2 regions of the Pseudoalteromonas obscura genome follow, and region 2 is predicted to be linked to the other one. Evidence: riboswitches for the same ligand, from Rfam matches in the RefSeq annotation. Region 2 holds a riboswitch; the other holds the start of a gene.
What was found. Region 2 has a riboswitch for lysine ahead of dapA (4-hydroxy-tetrahydrodipicolinate synthase). Riboswitches for the same ligand answer to the same signal wherever they lie in the genome.

Region 1: it holds a riboswitch for lysine, as region 2 does, so the genes downstream of both, lysC (lysine-sensitive aspartokinase 3) here and dapA (4-hydroxy-tetrahydrodipicolinate synthase) in region 2, are expected to answer to the same signal.

What each region holds. Positions count from the first base shown of each region.
Region 1 covers NZ_JASJUT010000001.1:284,638-300,628, reverse strand. Annotated here, with positions in the region: gene QNM18_RS01340 (ATPase) at 1-2,039, opposite strand, end outside; gene QNM18_RS01335 (condensin complex protein MksE) at 2,036-2,587, opposite strand; gene QNM18_RS01330 (hypothetical protein) at 2,598-3,866, opposite strand; gene nhaD (sodium:proton antiporter NhaD) at 4,025-5,272, shown strand; lysine riboswitch at 5,392-5,565, shown strand; gene lysC (lysine-sensitive aspartokinase 3) at 5,653-6,999, shown strand; gene QNM18_RS01315 (DUF924 family protein) at 7,161-7,691, shown strand; gene QNM18_RS01310 (sodium-dependent transporter) at 7,813-9,138, shown strand; gene QNM18_RS01305 (2-hydroxyacid dehydrogenase) at 9,220-10,197, opposite strand; gene QNM18_RS01300 (glutathione peroxidase) at 10,163-10,678, opposite strand; gene QNM18_RS01295 (NAD(P)-dependent oxidoreductase) at 10,908-11,783, opposite strand; gene QNM18_RS01290 (dicarboxylate/amino acid:cation symporter) at 11,939-13,273, opposite strand; gene QNM18_RS01285 (beta strand repeat-containing protein) at 13,483-15,991, shown strand, end outside.
Region 2 covers NZ_JASJUT010000009.1:167,948-183,938, forward strand. Annotated here, with positions in the region: gene QNM18_RS19000 (ABC transporter substrate-binding protein) at 1-636, opposite strand, end outside; gene ilvA (threonine ammonia-lyase, biosynthetic) at 707-2,248, opposite strand; gene ilvD (dihydroxy-acid dehydratase) at 2,251-4,107, opposite strand; gene QNM18_RS19015 (branched-chain amino acid transaminase) at 4,182-5,105, opposite strand; gene ilvM (acetolactate synthase 2 small subunit) at 5,126-5,368, opposite strand; gene ilvG (acetolactate synthase 2 catalytic subunit) at 5,365-7,014, opposite strand; gene QNM18_RS19030 (TraB/GumN family protein) at 7,531-8,409, shown strand; gene QNM18_RS19035 (response regulator) at 8,499-10,169, opposite strand; lysine riboswitch at 10,429-10,605, shown strand; gene dapA (4-hydroxy-tetrahydrodipicolinate synthase) at 10,724-11,608, shown strand; gene QNM18_RS19045 (2,3,4,5-tetrahydropyridine-2,6-dicarboxylate N-succinyltransferase) at 11,619-12,359, shown strand; gene QNM18_RS19050 (PLP-dependent decarboxylase) at 12,359-13,564, shown strand; gene QNM18_RS19055 (succinylglutamate desuccinylase/aspartoacylase family protein) at 13,567-14,679, shown strand; gene QNM18_RS19060 (hypothetical protein) at 14,885-15,085, shown strand; gene trpS (tryptophan--tRNA ligase) at 15,154-15,991, opposite strand, start outside.

The DNA.
Region 1 (15,991 bases), on a different contig from region 2:
TATGCGCTGATCAATTTAGCGTACTTGGTTGACTCGTCGGTTTCGTTGTCAAACTTGGTGATGCCTGCATTGTAGATATGTAGATATGTATTGCGCACATTAACATCTAAGTTTCTCAGCTCTTGGCAATCTTTGTTGAACTGATGGACTATTTCCGACAAGTTATCAAAGTCGATCTTCACGTCAATAGGATAGGGTGTCTGTTTTCCTTCATAAATTGCTAACGTGTGGTCGATACGCTCGGACTTAACTTGCTTAAGACGATCGCTTTGTCTCAAAATAAGATCTTGTTTACTTTTTATGATCGAGCGGCGATCTGAAATTGATCCTGCGTTGCGTTGTACATCTTGTAAATAGTCATCTACTTGCTCGCGTTCGGCACCTAATTGGTCTTTGAGAGCCATTTGTGCCTCTGCCGACTGTTGCATGGTTTGGAATTGCTCGAAGCGTTTAAGGGCATCTTCCGTAGCCATGAGTTCTTGATACAAGGCATCGCGCTCTTGCTGCTTGTCAGCAACATTCGCTGCAACTTCTCTTTGCTGCTTTAGCTCTGTCAATGAACGTTGCAGTGCTTCGAGCTGGGCTTGCAATTGTGCTTTGTTCTCTCCACTTTGCATTTGCACTGGCGCTAGCTTTTTGAGTTTAACGCTCACACCAGGTAATTTCAGCTCACCACCTTTTACTGCGTTTGAAAGTAAGGATAAGAAATCAGCAAACGCATCTTCATCGTGAATGGTTACCTCACCTTGAGAGGTGGTTGCAAACGAAAGCAGATCAGGGTTCAGTATACGAGAGATTTCTTCCACTTCTTTGAGTGATAGATCTTCTCTCATACGAGTAAATAAATTGAACTCTAGGTTTTTAAGTTGCAGCTTTAAGCTCTTTATCTGTTTCTGAGTTTCACCAATACGGTAATCTAAAGTGTGTAAACTCTGACCTTGTGCGCTGTTGATTGAGAATGACAACTGCTCATACTCTTTCTTTAAAAGAGTGAGGTTTGTTTTTAGTGTCGCATGGTTGGTTAATTCAAACTCAGATTTGAGTGCCTGATAGTCAGTAAACCATTGCTCAATTTGTGTTTGTTTACGTTCAATATCACGAGATTGCTGAACATAAAGCTGCTGTTTTTGTTCAAAATCGCGTTTTTCTTGCTCGATATTTTCGAGTTGCTCGTTCAGTTCGTCGATTTGTGACGTTTGATATTCATCGAATGCGATAATAGCTTGATCAATTTTTGGCGCATAAGCTGCCAACTTACCCTTGATGGTCGCTTCGCTTTCAATCATTTGCTCCAGTGCAGCAATCGGCTCTTGCATTGATTCTAAGGCGGTAAGTTCACGTTTAGAGCGATTGACTTTATCGAATGCACGTCGCCAGACTTCGTAAAAGTCGACTTTTGAGTTTGACATATGGCGTTCAAAAACACGTAACATAAAACGTTTAACATCATGAGCGCCTAACTTATGTAAGTTCAAAATGCGTCTAAAGATCTCTTTGTAGATCGCGGCGTCTTGAACATTGTTAAGTGGGATCATTTTAAGATTGATGTCACCATCATATGGGGTTGCGCCCCCGGTCAAGAGTGCGTTTAGCTCAGCGGCTTTTAGCTCTATGGCTTTGTAACCTTTTGAATCTAAATGATTGAATAGTTTAGTGTATTTAATGATGCTTTTACCTTCGGTAAAATCATCTAGGTTAAGTTTACCGTTGTAGCAAAAAAACTGGTGCGCGTAACCTGCGATTTTACCAAGCCCTGCCACGCCAATGACTACGTCACCATGGGGTAGGTTTGCTTCTAGTAAAATGTATGACTGATCGCTTGAGAAATAGAATTTTCGGGTTTCTTCTAAATCGTGACCGTCCCATTCAGTCAAGCGTAAATCGTTAACCAAAGGAAATTGAAGTGCATTGATAACTGAGCTTTTACCTGTGTTGTTAGGGGCGCAAATAGATGCACTTTTGTCCAGTGGGATAACACACTTTGCATAACCTGCGGTATTTAAAAGCGCTAGCTTACTTAATCCATATAATTCGCTCATACTTCTTCCTCTAGCGCTTCAAAATTGTCTTCGTTAACTTCCATTAGGGCATCGATATATCTATAAACTGGCGCTAATAGTACAAAACCGCGTTCAGTTTCTTTACACAATCCAAGTCTCAACATTCGTAAAAAAACGTCTTTTCTCAAGTCTGATCCTGAGAAGATCTCTAACTGATCAGATAAATGTTTGTTGAGCTGGATAAGCGTTTGCATCAGTTCCAAATCAATTTGTTCATCAAACAATGCACGTAATGGATCTTTACCCTGATTTGCGTAATATTCTATGAGAATAAAAACCGTTAAAGCGATAGCGCGACTTATCTTGCCCATATTTGGGGTACTTTCGTCACTGGCAAGGTAGTAAAACCCTCTCGCATCATGTTGTAAATCATGACCAAGCGCTGCAAAAAGCGCTTGGTATGACTCTATATGCTGGTCCAGCTCTTGCCAGAGTGTCGTATCTTGTTCACTGATGTGATATCCACCAGCAAGCTTTTTGTTGATGGCTTGCAGTTGTGATAAATCGTTTAGATTAATTTGTGTCATGGTGTCGTACTTATTGTTTTGCTTTTTCAGCGTCAGAAGTATTATTCTCTGTAGCGCTAAATGGATACAATTTGATTTTGGTATTAGCGAGTTGCATCGATTCTTTTGAATCGGACTGACTGACTATCAATTCAGGGTCGCTAATAAGTTTTTGATACAAAAACAGCATTTCGTCAGCTTCTAGGCTAGGATAGCTATCACTTAAAAAGCCAAGCAGGGCAGTGCGCTTTTGCCCACTGGTTGAAAAAGACTTTTTGATGTCTTGATAATCAGGAATGTTGGGGCTTTGATATGCTGGTACATCTTGATGATCTGGCAATTGGTATTCTTCATGTTCAAATTCGGCAAGGCTTGCCATATAAGCGACCATGTGACGCTTTTGGCCGAGGTTAAAGCGCTGAATATCGGATACAAAGTCTGGCTGAACCGGGCTAAGCATACGATCCACACCATTTTTCCGGATAAGTCCCAGTACTTTGGCTGCTTGGCGAGTAATTAGCGTATTGCGTCTTAATTCTTCACGCAACGGCATAAGCATATCGGCACTCTTACCCAAACTTTCTCTGCCAATTAAATGCATGTCTAAAATACGTGTTCTCAGTTGCTCAAGCATACGTTTGTCTTGAGCCCCTCGTCCAAGCTGTTCGATTTGGTTTATTTGCTCACTAATTTGCGTTTCTATGTCGCTAAAACAAGCTTGGAATGGACCGTGTATGTCAACCATTTCAAGCATTGGTTCAATGTATTCGTCAAACGCTTCGATGACTGCTTGGTAACGTCGCTTCAATGATAAGTTGCTGTGATCAGATTTGGCTTGCTCTACAAGATTGAGAATTGCACTCTCATTGTGTTGATAAAGCTTTACAATTTTTCTGACTCGCTCATCCATTATGCGGCTAAAGCGTCGAAGCTCACTATGGTCGCCTTCATTACCCGCCTGAGCTAAGCGTGCTCCAAGCCGTTGCAAATCTTTAACTAATACGGTGATTTCTTCAGCAAGACCTAAGTGCTCCTCTTGGAGCAAAAAACTTGCAAAATCAGCGACTGCACGGTTGATTTCGAGTTGCGAAGACTTAGCTAGAGGAATAATAATTTCTTGATTAAGCAGTCTATTTGTTTCTTTGTAAACCCGTTCACTTGACCAGTTTGGGTTCTTCAATTTTATTAAGTTTTGTACATCTTTTATACTGAAATCAGACATTTTAAATCGCTTAAATAGCAACTCTAAAACGTTCCAGTGTTCATTTAATGTATTAAGAACTTTTTTCGCTGGGATCATAACTTTCCAGTTTGTATCATTTTTGTGACATCACTTGTTCACGAATTTGTCATAAATTGTAATTATTGATAGCGGTCACTTGCCCATAGTGTTAGACTCCGCGCCGATTTACATCACCCTTTACAAAAATTACATTTGATTACAGGTTGTTTACGCGTATGGTCACTTCCATAATCCTAACCCTAATAGCGCTAGCTTTTGTGCTTATCGTTATAGAGGATATTATCCATGTAAACAAGGCCAAAACGACGCTTTTTTTTGGTACTTTATGTTGGATTATCGCTTTTATATCTCCAATTCATGGCGAAAGCTCAGAAACTATACAACATCAGCTCGATCACAACATCTTAGAAATTGCGACGTTATGGCTTTTTTTAATGGCTGCGATGACTTTTGTTGCTTATTTAAACTCTAAAGGTTTTATCCAAAATATTGTCCATCGCATCATGCCTGAGCAGATCAGCGAGAGAAAGTTAATGTTTCTCGTCGGTGCTTTTGCGTTTATATTTTCTTCGATTTCTGACAACATTACTGCGACGCTAATATCTTTGGCTGTTGTCATGTCCTTAAAGCTGGATGCGAAAAAGCTAGTAAAGTATGCCACATTAATCATTTTTAGCGTAAATTCTGGCGGTGTTTCGCTGATCACTGGTGATGTAACAACCTTGATGATATTTTTGGCGGGTAAAGTCACAATACCGGATCTCTTGCTGTTAGTTTTGCCGGCCATCGTGAGCGTATTTGCACTGGCAGCTATGTTATCCATCGGTATGAATGAGCAACTTTACTTTGCACGTCAAGAATTACGCCGTATAGAAAAGACTGACATTACTATTGCAGTCATTTTTATGTCCACCGTACTCGCTACGTTGTTTTTAAGTGTTCAGTATCAAGTACCGCCTATGCTGACGTTTTTATTCGGTTTGTCATTTATGTTTCTAGTTGCGCAATTTTTAATGCGAAAAAAAGACGTCAACAAAAAGATAATTGATTACATTAGAGAAATAGAATACGACACGCTGCTATTTTTTGTTGGTGTACTGCTGCTGGTGGGGGCGCTCAAGGAAGTTGGCGTGTTAAGTATGTTTACTGAACTCTATCAATATTTGGCGCCTGAATATGCAAACTATTTGGTTGGGTTGCTTAGTGCAGCAGTAGACAATGTGCCACTAACCGCAGCGCTATTAAAAGCGCAGATCGAAATGACCCCACAGCAATGGCTGACATTTACCTATGCAACAGGAGTGGGTGGCTCTATGCTAATTATTGGTTCAGCTGCTGGTATTATTGCGATGAGTAAGGTAAAAGCATTGACTTTTATGAGTTATTTAAAAATGGCGCTGTATTTACTGATTGCTTATACCATAGGTTACGCTGGCTCGTATTATATGGGGCAACTTATTTAAGCCTTTTTTAGCCTTAAGGTACAAAACTACTTGACACCTAGACGTCTAAAAGATAGTTTTTAAAAGCCTGCTCTTGTAGCAGGTTTTATTTTGCCGGTGTTCAGCTTAATACCCGCAAAATAGACAGAAGAGGTGCGATGCTTAGGTAGCTTGTTCGAGGACACGACATCCGACGACAGCAAGCGAGGGAAGTATTCGCCGAGGAAAGTGATTGGTCGTATCAATGACTTTTCGGTTTACGGGGTTGAATCCTCGGAACTGTCACCGTTTATTGGTGGAGAGCTTCTGGCAGTGGTTTTTTCAATATATTTCTATTTCCTCTTGCCAAGTTAGTTCTCCTTATTTTTTTGATAGTACATGTGCTATCACAAGGAGATAAAATGAATTCCCAGTCTGTTGTTGCTAAGTTCGGTGGTACAAGTGTTGCTGACTACACTTCTATGTATCGTTGTGCACAAATTATTAATGACGACCCTACAGTAAAAGTAGTGGTTGTAAGTGCCAGTGCTGGTGTTACAAACCACCTAGTAGAACTAGTTCAACAAAAAGCCAATCATGAAGAGCGCTTGGCACTGGTAGAAGCGGTCATGCAAATTCAGCATCGTATTCTTGAACACGTGACCCTAGACTCTGATTTACAAACTGGTTTTGAAGAAACTTATTTAGAATTTAAAGAGGTAGCATTGTTACCTGCACTGAGCACACAGCAGTGTGATGAAGTGTTGAGTTTTGGTGAACGCTTTTCTTCATTCATTTTTACTCAAGTGCTACGAACGCTAGGCGTCAATTCAGTCCGTTTTGATGTTAGAAACATTCTAAAAACCGATAGCAGCTTTTCCAAAGCGACACCTGACATTGAAGCTACAGCAGTAGCAGCCGCTAAACATTTGGCTCCGTTGCTAGACAATCACGTGGTCGTAACACAAGGTTTTATCGGTAGTGATAAATATGGGCAAACAACCACTTTAGGTCGCGGTGGCTCTGATTACAGTGCGGCGTTGATCGCAGAAGCAATTGATGCTGGCAGTGTTCAAATTTGGACTGATGTAGTTGGCATTTTTAGTACAGATCCTAGGCTCTGTACTAAAGCAAAACCAATTCCGAGATTGAGCTTTGACGAAGCGGCTGAAATGGCAACGTTTGGCGCGAAAGTACTGCATCCAGCGACGATTTTACCAGCCAGCAGAAAAGGCATCTCTGTCTTTGTCGGCTCCAGTAAAGCGCCCGATCAAGGTGGCACGTGGATCGAAAAAGAAACTCAGACTCAGTCTGGGATCCGTGCCGTCACACAACGTAAGAACCAAATCCTATTAACATTAAAAAGCCCTGAGATGTTGTTAGCTAGCGGCTTTCTCGCGAAAATATTTACGATATTAAGTAACTACAATATATCGGTCGATCTTGTTACGACTTCTGAAATAAGCGTTGCTTTGACCTTAGATAACGCGCCCAACGCGTCTCGTCCAGAGCTTGAACAAGCGTGTCTTGATGAGCTCGGTGAATTTTGCCACGTTAGTGTAGAGAACAATTTGACGTTAGTCGCTATGATAGGTTCTGAAATTCAACTAAAAGGGGGCGATGATTGTTTGGTTGATGTGTTATCTGAATTCGATATACGTCTAATTTGCCATGGTGCAAGTCGTCACAATTTATGCTTCTTAGTTGAACAGGCCAGCTCTGATCAAGTCGTTCAAGCAATCCATCAAAAATTGTTGGAAGCGGCCTAAAATTCTGGTTTTACGATAGTAGCTTAGGTATATTTTCTAGGCTACTATCGTTTCTGTTGTTGACGAAATAACTTTATAACAAATATTAATGATAAAGTTGCAATAAAGAACCCGAGGTGGCAATCTTAATAAAGTAACAATAATTTGCATAAGGGCCTCCCATGCAGTATCAAGATATCTATGAGTTTTGGTTTGTTACATGCTCAGAAAAAGATTGGTGGCAGAAGTCATCAGCATTTGACCAAAAAATCAAAAGCCAATTTTCAGTTCTACATAAAATGGCACACAATGGCGAGTTGGGAAGGTGGCGAGATACCCCAGTCGGCTCATTGTGTGAGATTATCGTTTTAGATCAATTTCCAAGAAATATGTACCGTGATACACCACAGGCCTTTGCCAGTGATGCTCTGGCTTTGAGCTTGTCTCAGCAAGCCATAGATAAAGGGTTTGATCAGGCGTTAAACGATACAGAAGTCGGTTTTTTATATATGCCGTTTATGCATAGTGAGAGCGCGGTTATTCATCGCCAAGCAGAGGTATTGTTTCGTGAATTACCAGGCTATGAATTTGAGCTGGCACATAAAAAAATAATTGATCGATTTGGACGTTACCCTCACAGAAACGAGATTTTAGGTCGAGTTTCAACGGATGAAGAAATTGAGTTTTTGCAGCAGCCAGGGTCTAGTTTTTAATTGGTGAGTTTTATTCATTAATGGGCAAGGGAAGTCCCCGTATCGGGGTTGTTGTGCTCGCATTTTTCAATCAAAAAGGTATAATCGCTGGCCAAAACAATAATTATATTTGTGTTCGAATATGGCTCAGGTACGTGATGGTTTTCAAAGCCGACTTGGCTTTGTCCTAGCAGCAGCGGGTGCCGCTGTTGGTTTAGGAAATATTTGGGGCTTCCCAACTCAAGCTGCCAATCATGGCGGTGGTGCATTTTTACTCGCATATTTTATCGTTATCTTTTTGCTGGCATTACCAGCCTTGTATACCGAGCTTTATCTCGGTCATCAAGCACAGGCGAATCCAGTAAAAGCGCTCAAGCAAGCTTGGCAAGAAAAGCAGCCAAGTGTGGGGGCGGCCGCCGGTTACATAGGTTTGAGTGGCGCAATTGTGATGCTCAGCTTCTATTCTATTGTCGCTGGTTGGATGCTGGCACATTCTTTAGAACCATTAACTTCGTTGTTTGGTATGGATGCCGTGAGTCAGTTTTTAACTGGTGACTCAACGACGAGAAACTTTGTGTTTACGCCTCTGATGTTGCTGCTAACTGCGGCAATTATTCTTAAAGGGGTGAAATCTGGTATAGAAACTTGGTCTCGTCGACTAATGCCGATGTTGTTGCTGTTGTTGTGCTGTTTGATTGCTTACATGGCAACGTTGGAGGGGGCGGCAGAAGGCTTTAAAGCTTACTTGGTTCCTAATTTTGATAAAATTACAGATCCGGACTTGATCATCGCAGCCATGGGTCAGGCATTTTTCTCTCTGTCCCTTGGTGTCGGCTGTATGATGATTTATGGCTCATACCTAAAGCCGAATGAAAATCTACCTAAGTTGACTTTTAGTGTTGCCATGTTGGATACCGGTGTTGCATTTTTAGCTGGCTTGCTGATTATACCGGCTATTTTTGTGGCGCAGCAAAATGGCGTGGAAGTTTTTCAAGATGGAAAATTGGCTGGGGAAGGGCGTCTGATCTTTGCGATATTACCTGAGCTGTTTAAAAGTATGGGCCAGATAGGTATTTGGGTTGGATTAACGTTCTTCGTGCTTATGTCAATTGCTTCTTTAACTTCGACTATTTCCTCTACAGAAATACCGGTTTCATTCTTAGTCGAAAATCATGGTATGGAAAGAAGAAAAGCAACATGGATTGTTACTTTGGTGATTTTAGTATGCTCAAGCTTAATCATAATGAACTTTGATTGGCTGTTCGGTTTGGTGATTTCTGTTTTCACTCGATATCAATTACCTTTGATGGGGCTTTTCTACTTTATCACAGTCGGTTGGATGTGGAAGCGAGGTAATACACTGCTATTGGACGCGACAGGTTTACGCTATTGGTTTGCTCAGTATTTGCGATTTATTTGTCCGATACTAATGACTGCCGTATTCGTTAATGTCGTTATCAATAAATAACACCAAATTGCAGATAACAAGAGAGCGCAGCCAATTGGCTGCGCTTTTTATTTTAACTCGGATGAATAAAGCGTGTATGTGCTAAACGAGATTTGGAGTATGCGTTTTGTGTTTAAGTGCGTGCAAATTCTTTAGTGTTGTATTCGCTATCTCAGTCATAGCTTCTTGTGTAAAGAACCCTTGATGTCCCGTTATTAGCACATTTGGAAAGCTACTAAGCCTTACAAAGGTATCATCCTGGATGATCTCTTCACTGCGGTCTTTGAAAAAAAGCTCCGATTCCTGTTCGTATACATCCAGCCCTAAATACCCGATTTTATTTGATTTGAGCGCAGCAATACATGCGCGTGTGTCAATTATCGCACCGCGACTGGTGTTAATTACCATAACGCCTTGCTTCATTTTTCCAAATGCTTGAGCATCAAGTAAGTGATGTGTGGCATCGGTTAGGGGGCAGTGCAGGGATATGATATCGCTCTGCTGCAAAAGCATATCGAGTGACACTTGTGTATAAGAGCCTTCGCCTATATTGGGGTCATAAACAAGTGTGTGTGCGCCAAAGCCATTTAAGATAGATACCAAGGCCTGACCAATTTTACCACAGCCAATTAGCCCAACAGTTTTGTTGTGGATGTTAAAGCCTAATAATCCATTGAGGTCAAAATTCTCTTCTCTGATCCGGTTATATGCTTTATGTGTTTTTCTCGCTAAGGTGAGTATAAGCGCCATGCAATGCTCTGCAACCGCTTCAGGGCTGTATGAGGGCACTCGTACAACTTGCAGGCCCAATGCATGCGCTGACTCAATGTCTACATTATTGTAGCCGGCACACCTCAGTGCGATGTATTTAATACCGAGCTCAGCTAATTCAGCGAGTACACAAGCATTGAGGTCATCATTGACAAACACGCATACTGCGTCACAACCAGACGCCAAGTAAACGGTATCTCTGTTTAGATTATGTTCGAAATACGCAAACTCTATATCAATGAAATTTTTAATTGCTTGAGAGAAGAATGCGTTTTCATATTTTTGCGAACTGAAAAGTGCTACTTTCATCTTGCAACTGACCCTCGATGATCTGCTTTAAAGATTCTGGCTTTGTACGCGGTGCATAGCGTGACAAAAGCTCGCCATTATTACCGATTAAAAATTTAGTGTAGTTCCATTTTATTGCTCGGTTTTGAGCAATTCCCCGTGTATGTGATTTTAGGTAATTAAATAAAGGGTGTGCATCAGGGCCGTTGACCAATGTTTTTTCAGCAACTTTAAAACTTAAACTAAAATGTGATTGATAAAACTCACGAAGCATTTCATTTTCTAGCGGCTCGTTTTTACCAAATTGATTGCATGGAAATGCAATTATCTCTAAGCCTTGTTTATTATACTTACGATACATTTTTTCAAGGGCGGTGAGCTGTGGCGTAAAACTGCATTTACTGGCGATGTTGACAATGATAACGGGCCTATTTTGAAATGACCTAAGTGAAACTGTCTCACCGGTAAGTAACTTAACACTGTATCTGTAAATATTATCCATGCTGCAAAGTTCCGTGCATATAACGAGTTGTATTTATAATTTTCATGTGGAGTTGTTATGTAGTCCACTGACTGCCAATGAGGTGTAATCCCCTCCATTGTTCAAGCATAGCAGTCATTTTGGTCAATTTTATGTCAAGGGAATTTAAATTTAACCAAACGTACACAAATGATAGGTGAAGCAGGGCTTTAGAGAGAAGTGCCACGAGTGTGGCACAAAAAAGAAGAGTCTAAACAAGGCGCTTTAATAAGCTGGAGGTATCCCAGCGATTACCGCCCATCTTTTGAACATCTGCGTAGTACTGATCTACCAACGCGGTCACAGGCAAAGTGGAGCCATTCTTTTTTGCCTCATCAAGGGCAATAGACAGATCTTTTCGCATCCAGTCTACCGCAAACCCGTGTTCGTAATGGTCATCTAACATGCTTTTATGGCGGTTTTCCATCTGCCAGCTTCCAGCAGCACCTTTGGAGATTACTTCAATGACGGCTTCGCAGTCTATGTTGGCATTTTGACCAAACTGTAGTGCTTCTGCGAGACCTTGTACAACACCTGCGATACAAATCTGATTCATCATTTTTGCTATTTGACCTGAACCGACATCGCCGAGCAATTTAGAAAAGCGAGCGTAAGCGGCCATTACAGGCTCAACGGCCTTGTAGATGTCTGCTTTACCACCACACATAATGGTAAGCTGGCCGTTAACTGCGCCAGCTTCCCCGCCAGATACTGGTGCATCAACAAAGCCAATCTGCTTAGCTTCGCAGGCTTTGAACAATTCTCTGGCTACATCTGCGGAAGCTGTTGTGTGATCAACTAGTGTAGTATTTGCGCGCATAGATTGAAGAACGCCATCAGTTCCAGTGGTTACTTCTCTGAGGTCATCGTCATTACCAACGCAAATAAATACGATATCCGCATTCGCAGCTGCTAAAGCTGGGGTTGTAGCAAGTTGACCGGAATAAGTCTCCATCCAAGTTTGTGCTTTGCTCGTAGTGCGGTTGTATACAGTGACGTTATAGCCTTGATTTGCTAGGTGACCAGCCATCGGGAATCCCATTACACCAAGGCCAATAAAAGCTACATTTTTGTTATTTGATGTCATATTTAACAATCCAGTTGTGACAAGTGACTCGATTGTAACTTAAGTGGGGGAGTTTTGGCTGAATATTTTGCATGATAATGAACTGTTTTCATGCATTTATTTTGAAAGGTTTATAACAGAGTAACTTGGTGTCCAAGCTACTCTGTACTGTGCAATTAAACTTTAGAAGTAGTTAAGTTTTCTTCAAGGTCTTTTGCTGCGTTAGGGTCGTTAAACACATCATGATTTAACTCACCTTCAGATTTTGCGACGACACAAGTAACCATACAGTCACCAGTAACGTTAACAGCTGTACGGGTCATATCGAGTAGCCTATCAACACCCATGATAATAGCGATCCCTTCGACAGGAAGACCAACCTGGTTTAACACCATTGCAAGCATGATCAAGCCAACACCTGGTACACCGGCTGTGCCCACAGAAGCCAACGTGGCAGTTAAAATCACCATTAGGTAGTCGCTAAGAGTTAAGTCAACAGCAAATACCTGAGCGATAAAGACGGTAGCAACACCTTGCATAATGGCTGTACCATCCATATTGATTGTTGCACCTAAAGGTACCGTAAAAGAGGCGACGGTATTGTTTGCGCCTAACTTTTTGGTCGCGGTTTCAAGTGTGACAGGCATCGTTGCACTAGAGCTAGAAGTACTGAATGCAAACATGCAAGCATCTTTCATTTTAGTTAAGAAGGTCACAGGGTTAAGGCCTGTAAGCACTTTAAGTAAAATGGTGTAGTTTACTAAAGCGTGGAAAAACAGTGCCGCTACTACAACTAAAAAGTATTTTCCAAGCTCAACGATTAAACCCATTTTAATATCGGTAAACAGTTTTGCCATTAAACAGAACACACCATATGGCGCTAAGTTCATTAATAGAGTAACTAATTTTAAAATTACCGTATTTAAATCATCAAAAACAGCCGCGATTCGTTTGCCAGGCTCTCCACTTAATGCCATAGCAATTCCGAATAGCAAAGCAAATACGATAACTTGAAGCATATTGCCACTGGCCATTGCATCGATTGGGTTAGTTGGGAACATACCAATGATAACTTGAGCGAGAGTCGGGGCTTCTTTTGCATCAAAGCTACTTGTTGTTGGCATATCAATTCCTGCACCTGGACTCACCAGCAGAGCAAGAGATATTGCAACTGTGATAGCGATAGCAGTAGTTGTTAAGTATAGCAATATGGACTTACCACCTAAACGACCTAACTTTTTAGGATCACTTAGGCTACAGGTACCACAAACCAATGATATAAATACCAGCGGAACAACCAGCATTTTCAAACTGGCGATAAAGATTTGGCCACCGACGTGGAAAAGACCATCGACAAAGAAGCCTCTTAATGGAAAGTCGACAAATCCAAGGGGAATTAAGAACTCAGGCTCACCGGCAAGAATTTGTTGGAAAATTATACCCACACCAATACCCGCGATCATGGCTATCATGATACGTGTAGTCAGGCTAAATTTATTATTATCAGTCATTGTTTTGGACACGCCCTAAAACTATTCGTTGTTAAAATCGTTATAGCCTAACAGGATGGTTCAAAATGAACAAAAAAAAATGCCAAGACTACGAAAAAATTGTGATTTTTTATCTTGGTTTGGGTTAACATTGTGCAAATAACTCTAATTTTAAATTGTGCGAGGGAGAACTGCGGATGTTTTCAATGCGTTGGTTTAGCACCATATTTATGATATTCCTTCTAACAGCCTGTGGCGGAGGGGGGTCGATAGAAAAAGACACCTCCGGTGATGGTGGTAATGATACAGATGAATATGCAATTGCATTAAGTCTCAATTCTCAAAGTGGTTCCTCCGAACTCAGCGTTTCCAACCCGATTCAGGTCCAAGCCAAAATTACAAAAGATGGCCAAGCTCAAGCAGATAGGCTTGTTAAATTTGTAGGCGATGAATTTTCCGAATTTAATGGCTCAACGTCTGCGCTCACAAATAGTGAAGGTATTGCAACAGTTGGGATCGTTGCGAATAACAATCAAGGCGCAGGTACCATAACAGCGTCATTTGATGTTAATAGTGAAACACTGACCAAATCAATCGAATATGCGGCAATGGGCGATGGTGGTACTCAAATTGCGCTAGCTATCACTGATGCCAATGGTAATGCAGTCGACACAACCAATAGGCTAGCTGGTGAAAATCCAGCAACAGTTATGGCGACATTAACTAGCAACGGGACGCCCTTAACAGGCCAAATTCTGACCTTCACATTTGATGAACTAATCAGCACGGCAAGTAATGGCAAAATAGTCACAGATGCGAACGGGCAGGCTAGTTTTCAAATTAATGCAACTAGGCAAACTGGTGCAGGGTCAATCGTCGTTACTTATGGTGACATAACTAATAGCACGAACTTCGTTTCAGATGGATACGAATTCTTTGGGCTACAAGTCTATGCCTTATCTGTTGTCGGCTTAGACCAACAGGGCAATGAAACAAATGACTTGTCGTTTTCTTCGCCGATAGCTGTCAGAGCAACCTTAACACTAAACGGTAAACCGCTTGCCAATGAACCTCTTGTGTTTACCGTTAATAAGGCACTGATTGGTTCAGCAACCAATGTCTTGAAAACAGATGAGCAGGGTGTAGTCACCTTCAATCTGATTGACAACAATGAATCCGGCGTTGGACAGTTAAATGTGACCTATGAAACTCCGGGCACTGAAATCGAAGACGTTTCGTCATCTATAAGTTTTGAAAGTGAGGGTGACGGCGGTTTGCAGATGCAGGTGCAAATCACTGATCCTCAGGGTAATGTAATATCTGAACAAAACCCGTTAGATACAGGCAAAAACGGCTCGGTTTCAATTAATTTGTTAGATAACGGTCAGCCACTGTCTGGCGCAATTGTATCTGTTAATGCGGGCACAAAAGGCATTACATTACCATCGGATGGCCGCGTAGAGACAAATAGTAGCGGTCAAGCTACATTGGCACTTATTCCAAACATGGAGTCGGGCGTTGACACGCTAACGGTGACATATACGACTGAAACAGAGACTGTAACCAACACAGTTAATTATCACTCAAATGGAGATGAGTTTTTTGGTCAACAGACGTATGAACTTGCAATTGTCGGTGAGACGGCCGCAGGAGCATCTTCAAATCAATTATCTTTTGCGACACCGTTGACGGTAAAGGCGACACTTACATTAAACGGTTCGCCTGTATCAGGGCAAAATGTGAACTTTTCGGTTGATGACAAAGGTTTGCTGGCGAGCAGTGTGGTAGAAACTGGCTCTGATGGTATTGCTCCGGTTGTGCTAACTGAAAACAATGTAGACGGTGCGGGTGTAGTCACGGCAACTTATACGACTGAAGATAATCAGGTGATCAGTAAATCTTTCAGCTTTATTAGTGCTGGTGACGGTGGCTTACAGATGGTACTCACTGTTACAGATAAAGAAAACGGCGATCCAATTAGCCAAAGCAATCCGCTCAGTGGTACGACTAAAGGCTCGGTAGAAGTCACGCTTTCCAACAATGGTACATTGGTCAGTAATGCTATTGTCAATGTCTCTACGGGTGGTAAGGCAGCCACTGTACCCTCTGATGGCCAGGCTGCAACTCAGGCAAACGGTAAAGCATCATTAGAGCTGGTTGCTAACAATGAAACTGGCGTTGGGCAACTGTCAGCGACTTATACAGATCCAATGACATCTGAAACCGTGACACAGCAATATATCTACTACACCGAGGGAGATCCTGACTTTGGCGACTCGGCATTTGAGTTATCAATTGTTGCAAGAAATGCGTCTGGTCAAATAACTAATGAGCTGTCTGGTAATTCAGAGCTGACTTTGAGTGCAACGCTGTTACAAAATGGTTCTGCATTTGAAAATCAACAAATTCAATTCACGGTCAACGCGTTTGGGACATTAGACCCGCAATCTGGTTCGGTTTTAACTAATTCTTTGGGTGTTGCTACTATTCAACTTAAAGATAACTCCGTTAAAGGAGCTGGTAGAGTTACAGCGACGTTTACTGCAAGTAACGGGGAAGAAGTATCACGCAACTTCAACTTTAATAGCCAAGGCGATGGTGGCTTATTACTGATTATTGAATCTATCAAGGACGGCAACGGTACTGACATTAGCGAAGGCAACCTGTTGACAAAAGATAATAAAGCGGAAGTCATCGCTGTGCTTACAGAGGACGGCAGCCCCGTTCAAGGTGCTTTAG
Region 2 (15,991 bases):
GTCTTCAGAAGTAAACAATATATCCGCATACACATTGATACCATAATGCTTAGGACAGATCTGCCTTGTCGCTATACCCTGCTGCGCCATTTTGAACGGTTCATTGGAAATATATACTTGCAACGCATCAAACTTGCCCATTTTAAAATCCTGCAAAGGAGACATGCCAGAATAAATTGGTAATTGGCTTACATCTATACCTGCCCGCTCCAAAATGAGCACAAGTTCAGCGCCTTCGGAACGACCTAAGTGACTAATTCTTTTACCTTGAAAATCCTTAGGCGAATAAATATTACTATCGGCGTGTACCATCCAGCAGTAGGGTGAAGATTGAAACACCGCAGCAAGTGCGACGAGCGGTTTTCCTGACATACGCTGTTCTAACAAGCCTGAATGTGTCACGCCAAATTGTGCCTGACCGGTGAGTACTTTAAATTGTTCATCAGGTTGGTGCATTTGAGCTGGCATGATATTGACATCTAGCCCAGCCTCCCGATAAAAGCCTTTTTGCTTCGCAACATAGTAACCTGCAAATTGAAACTGATGCACCCATTTCAGTTGCAGTGTTACAGGCTCTAGCACCGTGGCATATACACTTCCACAAACAAATATAAGTAAAATGAGGCAACGGAGCATAAGCTATCCTTAGTCTGTCTATATTGAATATAGAAGGCTAAGGACAGAAAAGACAGTCAGGGCATTAAACTCAACTCACTTTGCGAGCGTAGTCCTGATCTGATTTGAGGTATTGACTAAAACAGGGGTTGTTAGTTTCATCTTGATAGTCATAACCCAAGCGGCACAAGTGCTCTTCAAATTTTGCATGATCTTGCGGAGCCATTTCAAACCCAGCTAAAACATGCCCTTTTGCAGCGCCATGATTACGATAGTGGAATAGAGTAATATTCCACTCACAACCTAGCATCTCTAAAAACCTCAATAATGCACCTGGGTACTCTGGGAACTCAAAGCGTAACAACCTTTCTTGAATAGCCACAGGCGGTTTTCCACCAACCATATATCGAATATGTAACTTAGCCAACTCATTGTCTGATAAGTCGGTAAACTCATATTCATTCTCTTCTAAACTGGCTTTTAACTCTTGTAACTCTTCTTCCGCGCTGCGCAGCCCTATCCCAACAAAGATCTGGGCCTTATTGCCTCCGGCAAATCGATAATTAAACTCTGTAATTGAACGCCCACCAAGCGTATTGCAAAACTGCTTAAAACTCCCTTTTCGTTCATCTATGGTTACGCCTAGAAGCGCTTCACTTTTTGCACCAAGGGCAGTTCGCTCTGCAATATAGCGCAACCGGTCAAAATTGAGATTTGCCCCCGATAATACAGCTGCCAATGACATTGATGACTGAGAGTGCGTGGCGCTCCATTTCTTTAATCCCGCTAGGGCAACCGCCCCTGAAGGCTCAGCAATGGCGCGCGTTTCGATAAAGATATCTTGCACTGCCGCACAGATCTCATCTGTTGTCACCAGCATCACTTCATCACAATATGTTTGTGCTAGCCGAAAGGTTTCCTCTCCAATACGCTTGACAGCAATACCATCGGCAAAACACCCGACTTGTTCTAACTCAACGGGTTCGCCTTGCTCCATTGCTGCGTACAAACAAGCACTTTCCGTGGCTTCAACACCGATAACACGAATATCCGGACGCAGGGACTTTATATATACTGCCATTCCCGCCAACAGTCCGCCTCCCCCCACAGGGATAAATACAACATCCAGTTTATCTAGCTGTTGCATCATTTCTCGTGCCACCGTGCCCTGTCCAACAATCACATCTTTGTCGTCAAATGGTGGTACAAACACACCGCCTTGTTGCTGGCACAACGTTTGTGCATGGGCATTCGCCGCATCAAAGTGGTGACCATGCAAAACAACATGTCCCCCCATATTCCTCACTGCGTTAACCTTAATTTCAGGCGTAGTCACAGGCATCACAATGGTTGCTTTGTGCCCCAAGTGCGCAGCACTCAGAGCCACTCCCTGAGCATGGTTCCCCGCAGATGCGGTGATCACATGCGAGTTTTCAGGGAGTTGGCGCAACTTATTAAATGCGCCTCTGAGTTTAAATGAATAAACAGGCTGCTGATCTTCACGCTTTAGCCAAACTTGATGGTTGAGCCGTTCAGACAACCCTTTTAAGTGACTCACATCCGTTTGCTTCACCAATGGTGCCATATTTGCCTGAATAATAGCCCTAAAGTAGTCTAGCTCTTGTGCCACCATAGCTAACTGAGCTCCTCTAATTTTTCCAGGTCTCTTACCGCGCCTTTATCAGCACTGGTTGCCAATAGCGCATATGCTTTTAATGCAGGTGTTACCACACGCTCGCGATTAAGCGGTTTATAGGCTTCTTTACCTCGTGCGCTTTGCTTTTCACGGCGCAGAGTTAATTCGGTATCATCCAATAACACATCAATTGAACGAGTGTGAATGTTAATCGCTATAAGATCGCCATTTTCTACTAGCGCTAATGTCCCTTCACTTGCTGCTTCCGGTGATACATGACCAATCGACAAGCCTGATGTACCACCAGAAAAACGTCCATCCGTTAAGAGCGCACAATCTTTATCTAATCCCATTGATTTCAGGTAACTAGTTGGGTACAGCATTTCTTGCATCCCAGGTCCACCTTTTGGACCTTCGTAGCGGATCAAGACGACATCACCTTTTTTGACATCGCCGCCTAAGATCCCTTCTACCGCATCATCTTGAGATTCATACACTACCGCAGGCCCAGTAAACTCAAGCATTTCATCAACCACACCCGCACTTTTCACAATGCAGCCGTCTGGTGCTAAGTTACCAGTTAAAACCGCCAAACCACCGTCTTGACGAAATGCATGTTCGGCACTGCGAATACACCCGCCCTCGCGGTCCAAATCTAGTGTATCCCAGCGATACTCTTGGCTCATCGCTGTTGTTGTACGGATCCCCGCAGGGCCAGCACGATAGAATGTTTGAGCCTTTTCATTTGTGCTGTCATTGGCATCCCAACGCGCCAATACCTCACCGAGTGTGCCACCAGCAACATGACCGACAGAAAGATCTAATTTCCCGGCTTTTGCCAATTCATTTAAAATCGCCATAATGCCACCTGCTCGGTGTACATCTTCAATGTGATATTGCTGAGTCGCCGGTGCAACTTTGCATAAGAATGGCGTATTTCGCGACAGCTGATCGATATCTGCCATATCAAAATCGACCCCAGCTTCTTGTGCAGCAGCTAAAATGTGCAGTACCGTGTTTGATGAACCGCCCATTGCAATATCCAGCGTCATTGCGTTGTTAAAAGCGGCTTGGTTGGCAATATTTCTCGGTAACACTGAGTCATTGTCTTGTTGGTAATACTCATCACATAGCGCGACAATGCGTTTTGCTGCGCCATCATATAGTTGTCTTCTATCTTTGTGCGTCGCAAGTGTTGTGCCGTTACCAGGCAAAGCCAGTCCAAGAGACTCAAGAAGACAGTTCATTGAATTCGCAGTAAACATACCTGAACAAGAGCCACATGTTGGGCAAGCAGAACGCTCAACTTGATCTGAATCTTCATCGCTCACAGTTGGATCGGCACCTTTTACCATCGCATCGACCAAATCGAGCTTCAAGTCGATATCTGCCAAGCGGGTTTTGCCCGCTTCCATTGGTCCACCTGAGACAAAAATTACTGGAATATTAAGCCTTAGAGCCGCCAACAACATACCTGGGGTAATTTTGTCACAGTTTGATATGCAGACCATTGCATCGGCACAGTGTGCGTTCACCATATATTCAACAGAGTCAGCTATCAGGTCTCGCGAGGGCAAAGAATACAACATACCTCCATGACCCATAGCGATCCCATCATCAATGGCTATCGTATTAAACTCGCGCGGCACACCGCCTGCTTCCCTGATGGCATCAGCCATCAAGTCACTGAGCTGATTAAGGTGTACATGACCAGGTACGAATTGTGTGTATGAATTGACTACCGCAATCATCGGTTTGTGAAAATCTTCGTCTGTCATTCCTGTCGCACGCCATAGTGCTCTCGCGCCTGCACGTTTGCGACCCTCAGTCGTTGTTTTACTTCGTAACTTAGCCATGTCTACCCCTCTTTCTCAATTCTACCGATGCGCGGTAGTACCTCATTCCCAAAAAATAATTAACCTACAACGTTTTAGCTATTCACGTAATCTAGCCAACCCTCTGGGTCTTTTGATTGCCCTTTAACTAAATCAAAATAAGCCTGCTGTAACTCCGCTGTGATAGGTCCGCGTTTACCCGCACCAACTTGGATCTTATCAACGCTGCGTACAGGAACTACTTCTGCTGCGGTTCCTACCATGAAAAACTCATCAGCCAAGTACAACGCTTCACGAGCAATCGGCTCTTCTCTAACTTCATAGCCACGTTCTTTTGCTAAATGAATAATGGTATCGCGGGTTAAGCCAGGTAATATACACGCTGTAGTTGGTGGTGTATAAAGCACGCCCTTTCTAACCATAAAGAGGTTTTCACCCGCACCTTCACTTAAGTAACCATTCACATCCAATGCAATACCTTCTACATAGCCATTGCGTTTAGCTTCACCTGAAATCAACTGTGAAGAAAGGTAATTACCCCCTGCTTTTGCAGCCGTTGGCATGGTGTTTGGTGCAAGACGACTCCAAGACGAAACGCACACATCTACTCCTTCAGCTAAGCTGTCTTCACCTAGATATGCCCCCCACTCCATTGCTGCGACAGTAACGTCAGCAATATGTGATTTAGGGTTAAGTCCCAGCCCGACATGGCCTAGAAACGCAAATGGTCTCAAGTAAGCATTGCTGAATCCATTTTCTTTGACCGCCTGCTTACACGCTGCTTTAACCTCTTCTTGAGAAAACGGGATCTCCATGCGGTAAATTTTCGCGGAATCAAACAAGCGTTGAATATGATCGTCCAAGCGAAATATGGCAGGACCATTTGGCGTATCATATGCTCTGATCCCTTCGAATACCGAGCTACCATAATGTAGTGCATGGCTCAAAACATGCGTTTTCGCCTCTTGGTAAGGGATCATTTCACCGTTGTGCCAAATAAGTTCTGATGTTTGTGTCATTCTTTAAAACCTTAATATTGTTATATTGCCTGCTGCTGTAATGTATGCAAATCAACCGACTGCACATCCACTAGCTTATTTAATTGTGATGTTAATAGATAGATAGGTTTCTCACTATCTACTGTCATTTTGACGAGAAACAACTCATCCTGCCCCTCTAACTGCAATTGCATTAGACGAAATCCACGGTGTCGAGCCACACGTAGAAAACGCTCAACAGCAACGCTTTGATTTTTTACAGCCACAGTTAATTGATGTTTCATTGTGTGTTCTCCGTTAACATTTCATCATTTGCCGCACCCGGCGGTACAAGAGGCCAAACATTTTCTTTATCATCAATACAGGCATGTAAAATGTAAGGACCTGAGCTATTTACTAGTTTTTCAATTGCATCGTCTACTTCTGATGCATGGGTGATAGTTTGCCCTGGGATCCCAAACACAGCGGCCAACTGCACGAAGTCAGGGTTATCTGACAAGTTTGTTTCGCTGTATCGCGCCGAGAAAAATAACTCTTGCCACTGTCTCACCATACCCAGTCTTTGGTTGTCTAGAATAACTATCTTGACGGCAAGGTTATTTCTTCTGATAGTCGCTAACTCTTGGATATTCATCATGATTGAACCGTCGCCTGAAACCGTGATAACCATGTTGTCCGGACGCGCGATTTTCGCCCCAATTGCCGCTGGCAGGCCAAATCCCATAGTACCAGCGCCACCGCTGCTAAGATGGTTGCTCGGATGGCTAAATTTCATATGCTGTGCAACCCACATTTGATGCTGACCCACATCGCAACAAACAACTGTATCTTGAGGTACATCATGGCTCAGTTTATTCAGCAAATAAGGCGCAAAAACTTTCTCTCCAGGGTAGTCATATCGCCAAGCATACTCTCGCTGCATATGGCTGATATGCGCACGCCAATCCGCAGGTGCTAAAACGCCCTGTAATAAAGGCAAAGAGACAGTTAAATCAGCCACCAATGAAGCCGCTGCTGGCTTGCGCTTGCCAATTTCAGCAGCATCAATATCTAAGTGGATCACTTTCGCTTTGGCGGCAAATTTGGCTAGATTTCCCGTCACTCGATCATCAAATCGCGCACCGATACACACCAGTAAGTCACATTCTTGCACAGCTAAATTTGCCGCCTTTGTCCCGTGCATACCCAGCATGCCCAAGTCGTATTCGTATTCAGGTAAAACACTGCCGAGCGCTTTCAAAGTAGATACTGCAGGCATCTGAGTTTGCTCCAAAAATGCCATCAATGCTGGTTGCGCATCAGCGCTATGAACGCCGCCACCGACATACGCCACTGGCTTTGAGGCTTTTTTCAACAGCTCATTGGCCAATGCTAGATCATTTAATATCGATGCTTCTTGTGCTTGAGTGTCTGCACTCCAAGGAGAAAAAGGCACTAGCGCTTGTTGAATATCTTTTGGAATATCAACTAATACGGGCCCAGGTCTTCCTGATACCGCTAAGTGCATCGCCTGTTGCAGTACTTCAGCCAAATCCTCTGCGCGCTCTACCATAAAACTATGTTTCGTACACGATAAAGACATCCCTAAAACATCAACCTCTTGGAACGCATCAGAACCAATTGCCGCAGTAGGAACTTGCCCAGTGATTGCCAAAAGCGGAACCGAGTCCATCATTGCATCAGCCAGTGCAGTCACTAAATTCGTTGCGCCAGGCCCCGAAGTAGCAAAACAAACACCTAACTTACCAGTGCTGCGTGCATAGCCAACTGCCGCAAACCCTGCTCCTTGCTCATGGCGAGTTAAATAATGCTTGAGTGGCGCACCATACAACGCATCGTAAATCGGCATAATTGCCCCGCCTGGGTAGCCGAATACGTCTGAGATACCCTGTTTAACAAGGATATCGATTACCATTTGTGCGCCTGTCATTGTTTTGCTCATTGCCCTTTGCTCTGTTTTTTTGCCCTAAAACGAAAAAGCCCCCCGAACTTTTCAGTGCGGGGGGCTTTTAGCTGATTCTTTTCTTACAGCACTACAAAGCCCCCGCGGTAATAATAATCACCACGTTGATAATCACGACTAGTAGCTTTGCTGTTAGTAACATAAATCCAAATCCAAAAAATTGTACTGTGCTTGATTGCATTCTCTGGCAGACAAATACTGTCTGCGTGTTCTTATTCTATTAGTAACCTGCGACAGGCGACATGTCAACCATAAAAACTATGCCACTTCACTGTTTAAAAATGCAAATAAAGAAATAAAAAACCCAAAAACAACACATTCCAAGTATATTTATCCAAAGCAACAGAGGCAAACTTACATAAGGGTAAACTACCTCAATATATCGAAGACAATTATGCATATCAGATTTCTGTATTAATTTTTTGTGATTTACTTATTCAATTGATTATGATGTTTAATCCAAGACATAAAAGGACCACTGCAGTGAAACACATTTCGTTTTTTAAATTAGTCTCGTCATTTTGCTTGTTGCTATTTTTTAGCACACTAAGTCAAGCTGCTCCAGCACTGTGGAGCGTAGAAAAAAATGAGGTGACTTCCTATTTATTCGGTACTGTTCATGTTGGTGATCCCAGTATGCAAGGTTTGCCTGACAAGGTTAAAAGTGCCATCGAGCAGTCTGAAAATACCGTTGTAGAACTCAATATGAGTGCACTGTCGCCATTTGAAATTCAGAACAAAACAGCCGCATTTATAGCCAACTCCAATAGCCGTCCATTGCCACAAGCCGTATCCCAAAAAGTTTATAAACAACTCGAAACCTATTTTACCAAGCGGGGGATCAATATCGCACTATTCAACAGTACGCCAGCGTGGGCTGTCATCCTCACAATTGTGCAGCTTGAATATCAAAAGGCGGGATTAACTGATACGTATGGCATAGATAAACAAGTTATTGCACACGCTATTAAACATAAAAAAAACATCAAAGAGCTAGAGCTATTTGAGCAACAATTAGAAATGTTCAGCCAGATCGCGATTATGAGTGATGAGATGGTGACACAAACCCTCTCCCAAATGCGAGAAGCTGATGACTTTATTAAAGATATGATAGAAGCCTGGAAAACGGGCGACGATGCTATATTGAGCAAGTATTACGAGCTGAGCTTTGATGATTCCAAATATGCACGACTTGCTGAACAAGTACTAGTGATTGAGCGCAACCATACTTGGGTCCGTACTCTGCTCCCCGACATGAGTAAAACATCGCATTTTATTGCTGTAGGCGCACTGCACTTACCCAAACAACATGGCTTGATTGAATTACTAAAAGCACAGGGCTTTATAGTCAAGAGAATATAAATTGATAGGTGTAAGAATACCTTACACCTAACCCTTTAATCTACCAAAAACATGCCGCCACGTACTGTAACCTCCTTGAAAACCAATAATCAAGACAGTGAGTCGTTCACGACCGAGGGGGTTATTAGCAGTTCGACTTTTTCTCGTAAGGTTTTTAAATCAACGGGCTTAAATAAGTGGGCGTTCGCTCCTAATTCATACACTCTATTGATAGCCTGCTCTGTGGTATTTGCGGTAAGTACCAATATGGGCAACTCTAATCCAAGGTTATGACGGATCATCTTTATTGCTGTGAAACCATCCATCACAGGCATATTCAAATCCATCAATACCAAACTAAACTCTTGCTTTTGTAACTCAGATAGCGCTTCTTGCCCGTTTACTACATGTATCACTGACAGGCCCAACTTTTCTAATAATGTCACAACAACACGTGCATTTAGTAAGTTGTCCTCCACCAACAGAGCCGGGTTTTCTCTACTCAACTCAAACGGTGTCAATGCAGCAGATTTAGCCACTTTCACAGGGATCTCTAATAATACCTGGGTACCGGTTGGTATATTTTCCGTAAAGCTCATTTCACCACCGAGCATATTGATAATGAGCTGCGCGCGAGTAAGCCCCAACTGCATTCCTTGATAATTTTCCTCTTCATCAATTTTGGCTTGGGTTTGGTTAATACCCGGTCCCGTATCTGTTATCAGGCAGTGAAAGATGGCTTCTTCTTCACACCTTTGGTGACAATCCGCTTCTAGCCTCACTTCTCCGTATTCAGTGTACTTCACGGCATTGTCCAATATTTGCCCAACCAACCAAGCCAAACGATTGTGATCACATTCGACAACTTGTGACAAACCAGCCCCTAAGTCCGTTGTAAAACTTAGCGATTTCTGCTGCATAAGCGGTTTATAAATTGCTAACGAGTGAGATAAAGTATCAAACAGACAAGCGGTTTTATTGTCTAACTTAATTTCTTTATTCTCTGACAGCACATTGTAGTCATCTATTGCTGAGAGCAGAATATTAAGCTGCTTTGCTGCGTGTTCGACAACCTCTAGGTGAGCAGGTTGAGCTGATTCTTTAAACAGTGCCAGATATCCCATAACGGCTTGCAGCGGCGTACGCATCTCATGGCTTGCTCGTGCCAAAAATTCACTCTTACTGCGCTTTAGACGATTGGCTTCAATGCGTAGTGTCTGAAGCCGTGTAATTTTCTTCTGAATGCTTTTTTCCATCGGATAGAAAATCCAACGCGCTTCGATAATGAGGATCATGAGCCCAAAAAGCCAAATGAATAGCTCAACATTTTGCAGCTTCTTTACTTTGTTAGTAGCTACTAACTCATGTAGCGTAACCGCCTGATCTAGCGCAATTAAAAGTTCGTTAGCTCGGGATTGAACTTGGATCAACTTTTCTACTTTCAAATTGCCGACAAGGGCAAGGCTGTGCGCAGTTTTGACTAAATCAATGTACTCTTCAACCCGAGTTGCCAAAGCAACCGGAGGTTGAAAATAAAACTGTTGTAGATCAGAAGATAAGTGAGCATAGCGCCCACCCGACTTTGCTAATAAAAAAGCTTGGTTTTCAGCCATTTTATCTAATGCATCACGCAGCATTTGCTGTTCATCAAACGTACCTGGATGCTCGCGTATGTACTCAGCACCTAATAATAACGCCGCTTTTTGCGACAGCATTCTCTGCATCCCTGCCGTATTGATCACGTACGTACTGGCAGCTTGTTGAGATAATAGTATCTGCATAGTTGCCATCGCTGTTGTGATGACAATGACCATAATAGAAATCGCTAAAATGTACCTGAAGCGAAATGTTTTCAATATCTTAAGCAACCGGCTGCCTCCGTGTTTGGTGCAAAATAATAGAGATAAAATTGAGCTGCATACAAACAGAAGTGTAGCTTAATTTCAGTCTTTTACAGATTGGAGCTTGACACCTAGACGGCCAAAATGTTTCAATCCCGTCTGACCCTATTATCGCAAAGTAGCTGTAATGGCTATTTTGAGGGCTGGAAGAGGTGCGTTATTCAGGTAGCTAAATTGAGGAGAGCAAACTCCGATGACATTTAGTGAGGGGAATTAACGCCGAGAAGAAATCATCTTTGCTAATTGATTTTTTCGGGCGCATGGGCTGAATCCCAGCGACTGTCACCAACATATTTGGTGGAGAGCTTCTGGTCTTAGAAAGATAAGGCCATGCCTTATGCTGTTTTAAGTCCATTGCTCTTCGAATTTTAATTGTTCGGAAGCTGGATTTGCACTTCAAGTCACCTTCCGAGCTGCATTTAAGTTCGGTAGAGATGAAATCTAAATACAACTTATCTGACTACCCGTTATGGACAGCGCTTGTTACGCCGTTCGACGATAACAACCACGTTGATTTTCAAACGTTAGCGCAGCTAGTACTTGCACAACAACAAGCTGGTAATGGCATACTTTTACTCGGTAGTACCGGTGAAGGGCTTGCACTTTCACAGCAAGAGCAGCGTGACATAGTGCGTTATGTTTGTGAACTGTCGCCAACGGTCCCATTGATGGTTGCTATTGGCGGCCATGATCTTGCGTTACAACTCGACTGGGTTGAATTTTGCAACACCCAACCGATCGATGCCTTTTTGGTTGGCTCACCGCTCTACGCGAAGCCAGGTAACGTGGGTCTGACACACTGGTTTAAAACACTATTGGATGCCAGTGATCGCCCATGTATGTTGTACAACGTTCCTGGACGCAGCGCTGTTTCAATAAGTCCAAATGTTATTGAAAATCTTGCTTCCCATCCCAAACTATGGGCGCTCAAAGAAGCCAGTGGTGATATTGCTACCTTTGAATCTTTCCGTAAAGCATCACCTGATCTCGCTATTTATAGTGGAGACGATGGATTGATGCCGTACTTTGCACAAGCGGGAGCGGCCGGCCTTGTCTCTGTTGCAGCCAATGCTTGGCCTCAGCAAACAGCCGAGTTTGTAAAGCGCTCGCTTGCTGGCACGTTTCCAAATTTATTTACCACTTGGACAGACGCGGTAAACAGCTTATTTAGCGTAGCCAACCCGATCCCCGTCAAGGTCTTAATGCACTTGCAAGGACAGCTGGCTTCGCCGCGTCTTCGCCCACCACTGACCCACTTGGAGCTCAGTGATACAACGTTTATCAAAACCGCAAATTCAACTATTTTATCTTGGAGTTAAGGAAGTATACATGAGCTGGTTAACCCTATTAAACAACCTAGAAAATGGCACTGTTCGTGCAGCGACACAGGACGAACAAGGCAACTGGCATGCCAATGTCGAGGTCAAAGAAGGTATCTTAGAAGCTTTCAGAAACGGCACAAATACAGAATATCCAGGCGGCTTTGTCGACAAAGATAACTTAGCACCTCAAGGATTCGCAGCTGAAGCCGGTGTGAGAATGGTCCCAGGTGGAAGCAGTGTTCGACGCGGTGCATACGTCGCTTCAGGCACAATAATTATGCCACCAGCTTACGTTAATATCGGTGCGTATATCGATGAAGGTACTATGGTAGATAGCCATGCGTTGGTTGGCTCCTGTGCACAAATTGGTAAAAATGTACATCTCAGCGCGGCCGTACAGGTAGGCGGAGTATTAGAGCCTGTCGGGGCAAGCCCAGTGGTTGTAGAAGACGATGCTTTCATTGGCGCTGGTTGCGTTTTGGTTGAAGGCGTTGTAGTGAAAAAAGGTGCTGTATTAGCGCCAGGAGTTCGCCTCTCGGCAAGTATTCCCGTGTACGACTGTGTTAACGAAAGGGTGTTGGAAAAAGGCGAAGCAATCCCTGAAAATGCCATTGTGATCCCTGGCTCTCGTCCTGCGAATGGTGAATGGGCGCAACAGCAGGGTCTGAGCTTATCCTGTGCTCTTATCGTCAAATACCGCGATGAGCAAAGTGACGCAGCCCTTGAGTTAGAAGAGGTGCTTCGCTAATGCCAGCTTTGAGTACGCCAGTAAAAACAGCGATTTCTGATCTGGTACAGAACCAGCACGAACCGTTCTATTTTTACGACTTAGATGCGTTGCACGCTCATTTAACACAATTAACTGAACAAACCGTTGTGAAACTTTGGTATGCAGTCAAAGCAAACCCATTGTCTAGTATCATTCAAACATTAGATCAAGCAGGGTTTGATTTTGACGTTGCCAGTAGTGGTGAATTGCAACAGGTTTTAGCGCAAGGTATCAATGCTAACCGCGTACTCAATACAGGACCAGCTAAGTCCAAACGCCAAATTGAAGAATTCTTAAGCTTAGGTGTAACCACCTTTGTAGCGGAAAGCCTCAATCAGGTTGCTTGGCTGCAAGATGCAGCCAAGCGTCATAAAATCCAATTACGTATCTTGCTACGCATTCAGTTGCGCTGGCCTGATAATGAAAAAAATCCATTAGGCGGAGATAGCTTAACGCCATTTGGTTTAGGAACACAGGAGTGGTCATCTCTATCTATCAGTGAATATGATCATTTGGATTTTGTCGGTCTGCATATCTTCCAGTGGGGTAATATGTTAGACGCAGAGAAATTAGCTTCCCTCTGGCAGCAAATGATTGACCCCCTCGTCACCTTAGCCGAACAGCTAGATATTAATTTGCGTGTTTTAGATTTAGGTGGAGGCTTGGGGATTCCATACGCCGCATCTCAATCAGCGATTGATTGGAGTGTAATTTTAGACAGCTTAGAAAACATTAAGAAACAAGCTAATGTTGATGAGTTATGGATGGAATTAGGTAGATATGCCGTGGGTGAATGCGGCTATTACGTTAATCCTGTCGTGGAACAAAAGCGCAACTACAGTAGCAATCAGTTGATATTAGCGGGCGGCATAAATCATATTTTACGACCAGCAGTAACCACACAGGCATTTCCTGCCGAACTGTTACGTGACAGTACATCTACGCCAAAGACGTTTACCCTGCACGGTCCGCTATGCACAGCCTTAGATCACTTGGGAGAGCACACACTACCAGGCGATATAACCGAGCAAGACTGGATTGTATTTAGTCAATGTGGTGCCTATGGTTTCACTGAAAGCATGCCCTACTTTCTCTGCCATACATTGCCAAGCGAGTACACCTACCAGTCCGGCCAAACCCGCTGTGTTAGACCACCACTGACACCACAGAATTATTTGAGGTAACAATGAATCAGATAGCCCAAACATCCATTCAAGTAGCAGAGCTGGCGAATGGCCAAGCTTTGTCTATTCCTGTGTTTACTGTTGGTGATCGAAACAAAGGGCCCAAAGTCTACATTCAAGCAAATATGCATGGCGCCGAAGTACAGGGCAATGCCGTGATTTATGCCTTACTAGAAAAACTAAAAACAGTTCAGCTTAATGGTTCAATTACCTTGGTCCCCTATGCAAATCCGATTGGCTGTAATCAAAAGTCAGGAGAGTTTACACTGGGCCGCTTCGACCCCATCACGGGAGAGAATTGGAATCGCCTATATCATGATCATACTCATCTGGTCGTCGACTTTGCTGCAAAGTACGTTGATGCTTCAGAGCAGGTGATCCGCAGTGAATTTAAACAGCTATTAATTAGTAAAACGGATGAGATACTTGCCCAACCGTTGCACCAGCTCAAAACTGGCAAGCGCATTGCGGTTAATCTTCAGCGCCTTGCTCATGAGGCTGACTTAGTCCTTGATTTACATACGGGGCCAATCTCTTCAAAACATTTGTACTGTCCAGAATATGCACAAGCGAGCGCCAAATACTTTGACATCCCTCACACCCTACTGATACCTAATGAATTTGATGGTGCGATGGACGAAGCTTGTTTTTGCCCTTGGTGGCAACTCAGTGAAGCGTTCAGCGCACTGGGTAGAGAGATTACAACGACAAATGAAGCATTTACTGTAGAGCTTGGATCTCAGGAGCACATTGACCTGAGCGAAGCACAACAAGATGCTGATAGTCTTCTGAGCTACCTGACTCATAAAGAAGTTATCCTAGATAGCACATACCAACCTAAACCAATACAGCGATACGCCTGCTATTTGCAAGACTACGTGGCTTTTTACGCCCCGATAGGCGGTATGGTGGAATACCAAGCAGCGCTTGGTGCGCATATTAAAGCCGGCGAGACACTCGTCAATATTTTGCGCATGGACAAGTATGCGCAAGGTGAAGCATTAAACCCGATTACGTTTGATCGTGATGCCATCGCCATATTGCACTTTGCTTCAGCAAGCGTAAACCAAGGTACCGAACTGTATAAGTTATTTACTAATTACTTTGAACTATAAAAAATTGCGTGAGAGTAGGTAGGTCTGAGACTTACTTGCTAAGGTGTGGTGACATGGTCGCCACCCTTTTTTCAATTTTTCACCATATCTCTCGTACCTGCCACCTTTAGAATTCCTTTTGCGTATTTGAATTTATCTCACTTTACAAGTGGTTTAATTTTAAACAGCCTATTGGCTCGTAAATGCAGATTTTTAAAAGGAGATAATGATGAAAATGCAAATAAATAAAAAGCACCTAAAAACCCTGTCACAAGATAAACAATTACTACCTAATGAAAATACGCCCCATGTAGCAGGCGGTACGGGATCATGGCCAACACCTGCAACCACTACAGTTAGACAGAGAACTTGCCCGACTGGCGATGCTTGTAAGACTAATCAGGGGATCTACTGCGTTACACGCTAGACTCCCTTTAAAAGTAAAAAAGCCACCGTGTGCACACGGTGGCTTTTTTATTATTTACACTCAGTAGGCTATGGACGAGGAATAAACCCTAAAGCGTCATAAACCGATTTCAGTGTTTTTTCAGCACGCTCACCTGCTTTTTCTGCACCACTGCGCATAATATTTTCAAGTAGCGCCTGATCAGATCTAATTTCTTTAAAACGCGCTTGGATTGGCGTTAGCATTTCAACCACAGCAGCAGCCGTATCCTTTTTCAAGTGGCCATACATTTTATCTTCATATTCTGGCACAAGTGCTTCTACTGAACGGCCTGTTGCAACCGATAGTAAAGTGAGCAGGTTAGATACACCGGGTTTCTCCTGACGGTCAAAATAAATACGCGCCTGTTCGTCCGAGTCCGTCACAGCTTTTTTGAGCTTTTTCTCAATCTTTTTTGGTTCATCTAATAGCAAGACAAACGCATTGGGATTGTCATCAGACTTTGACATCTTTTTCAATGGATCTTGCAAGCTCATAACACGCGCGCCTAGCTCTGGAATATAAGGCTCTGGTACCTTAAATACATCACCATAAATATTGTTGAAACGCGTCGCAATGTCACGAGTAAGCTCTAAGTGTTGCTTCTGATCTTCACCTACCGGTACTTGATCTGCTTGATATAATAAAATATCGGCAGCTTGTAACACTGGATATGAAAATAAACCTACGTTGACATTGTTCGCATGCTTCGACGACTTGTCTTTGAACTGGGTCATGCGATTCAATTCACCCATTTGTGCATAACAGTTTAGTACCCAGCCTAACTGTGCATGCTCAGGCACTTGAGATTGTACAAATAATGCAGATTTCTCTGGGTCGATACCACATGCAGTGTACATAGCAATACCATCTAATACGCGCTCGCGC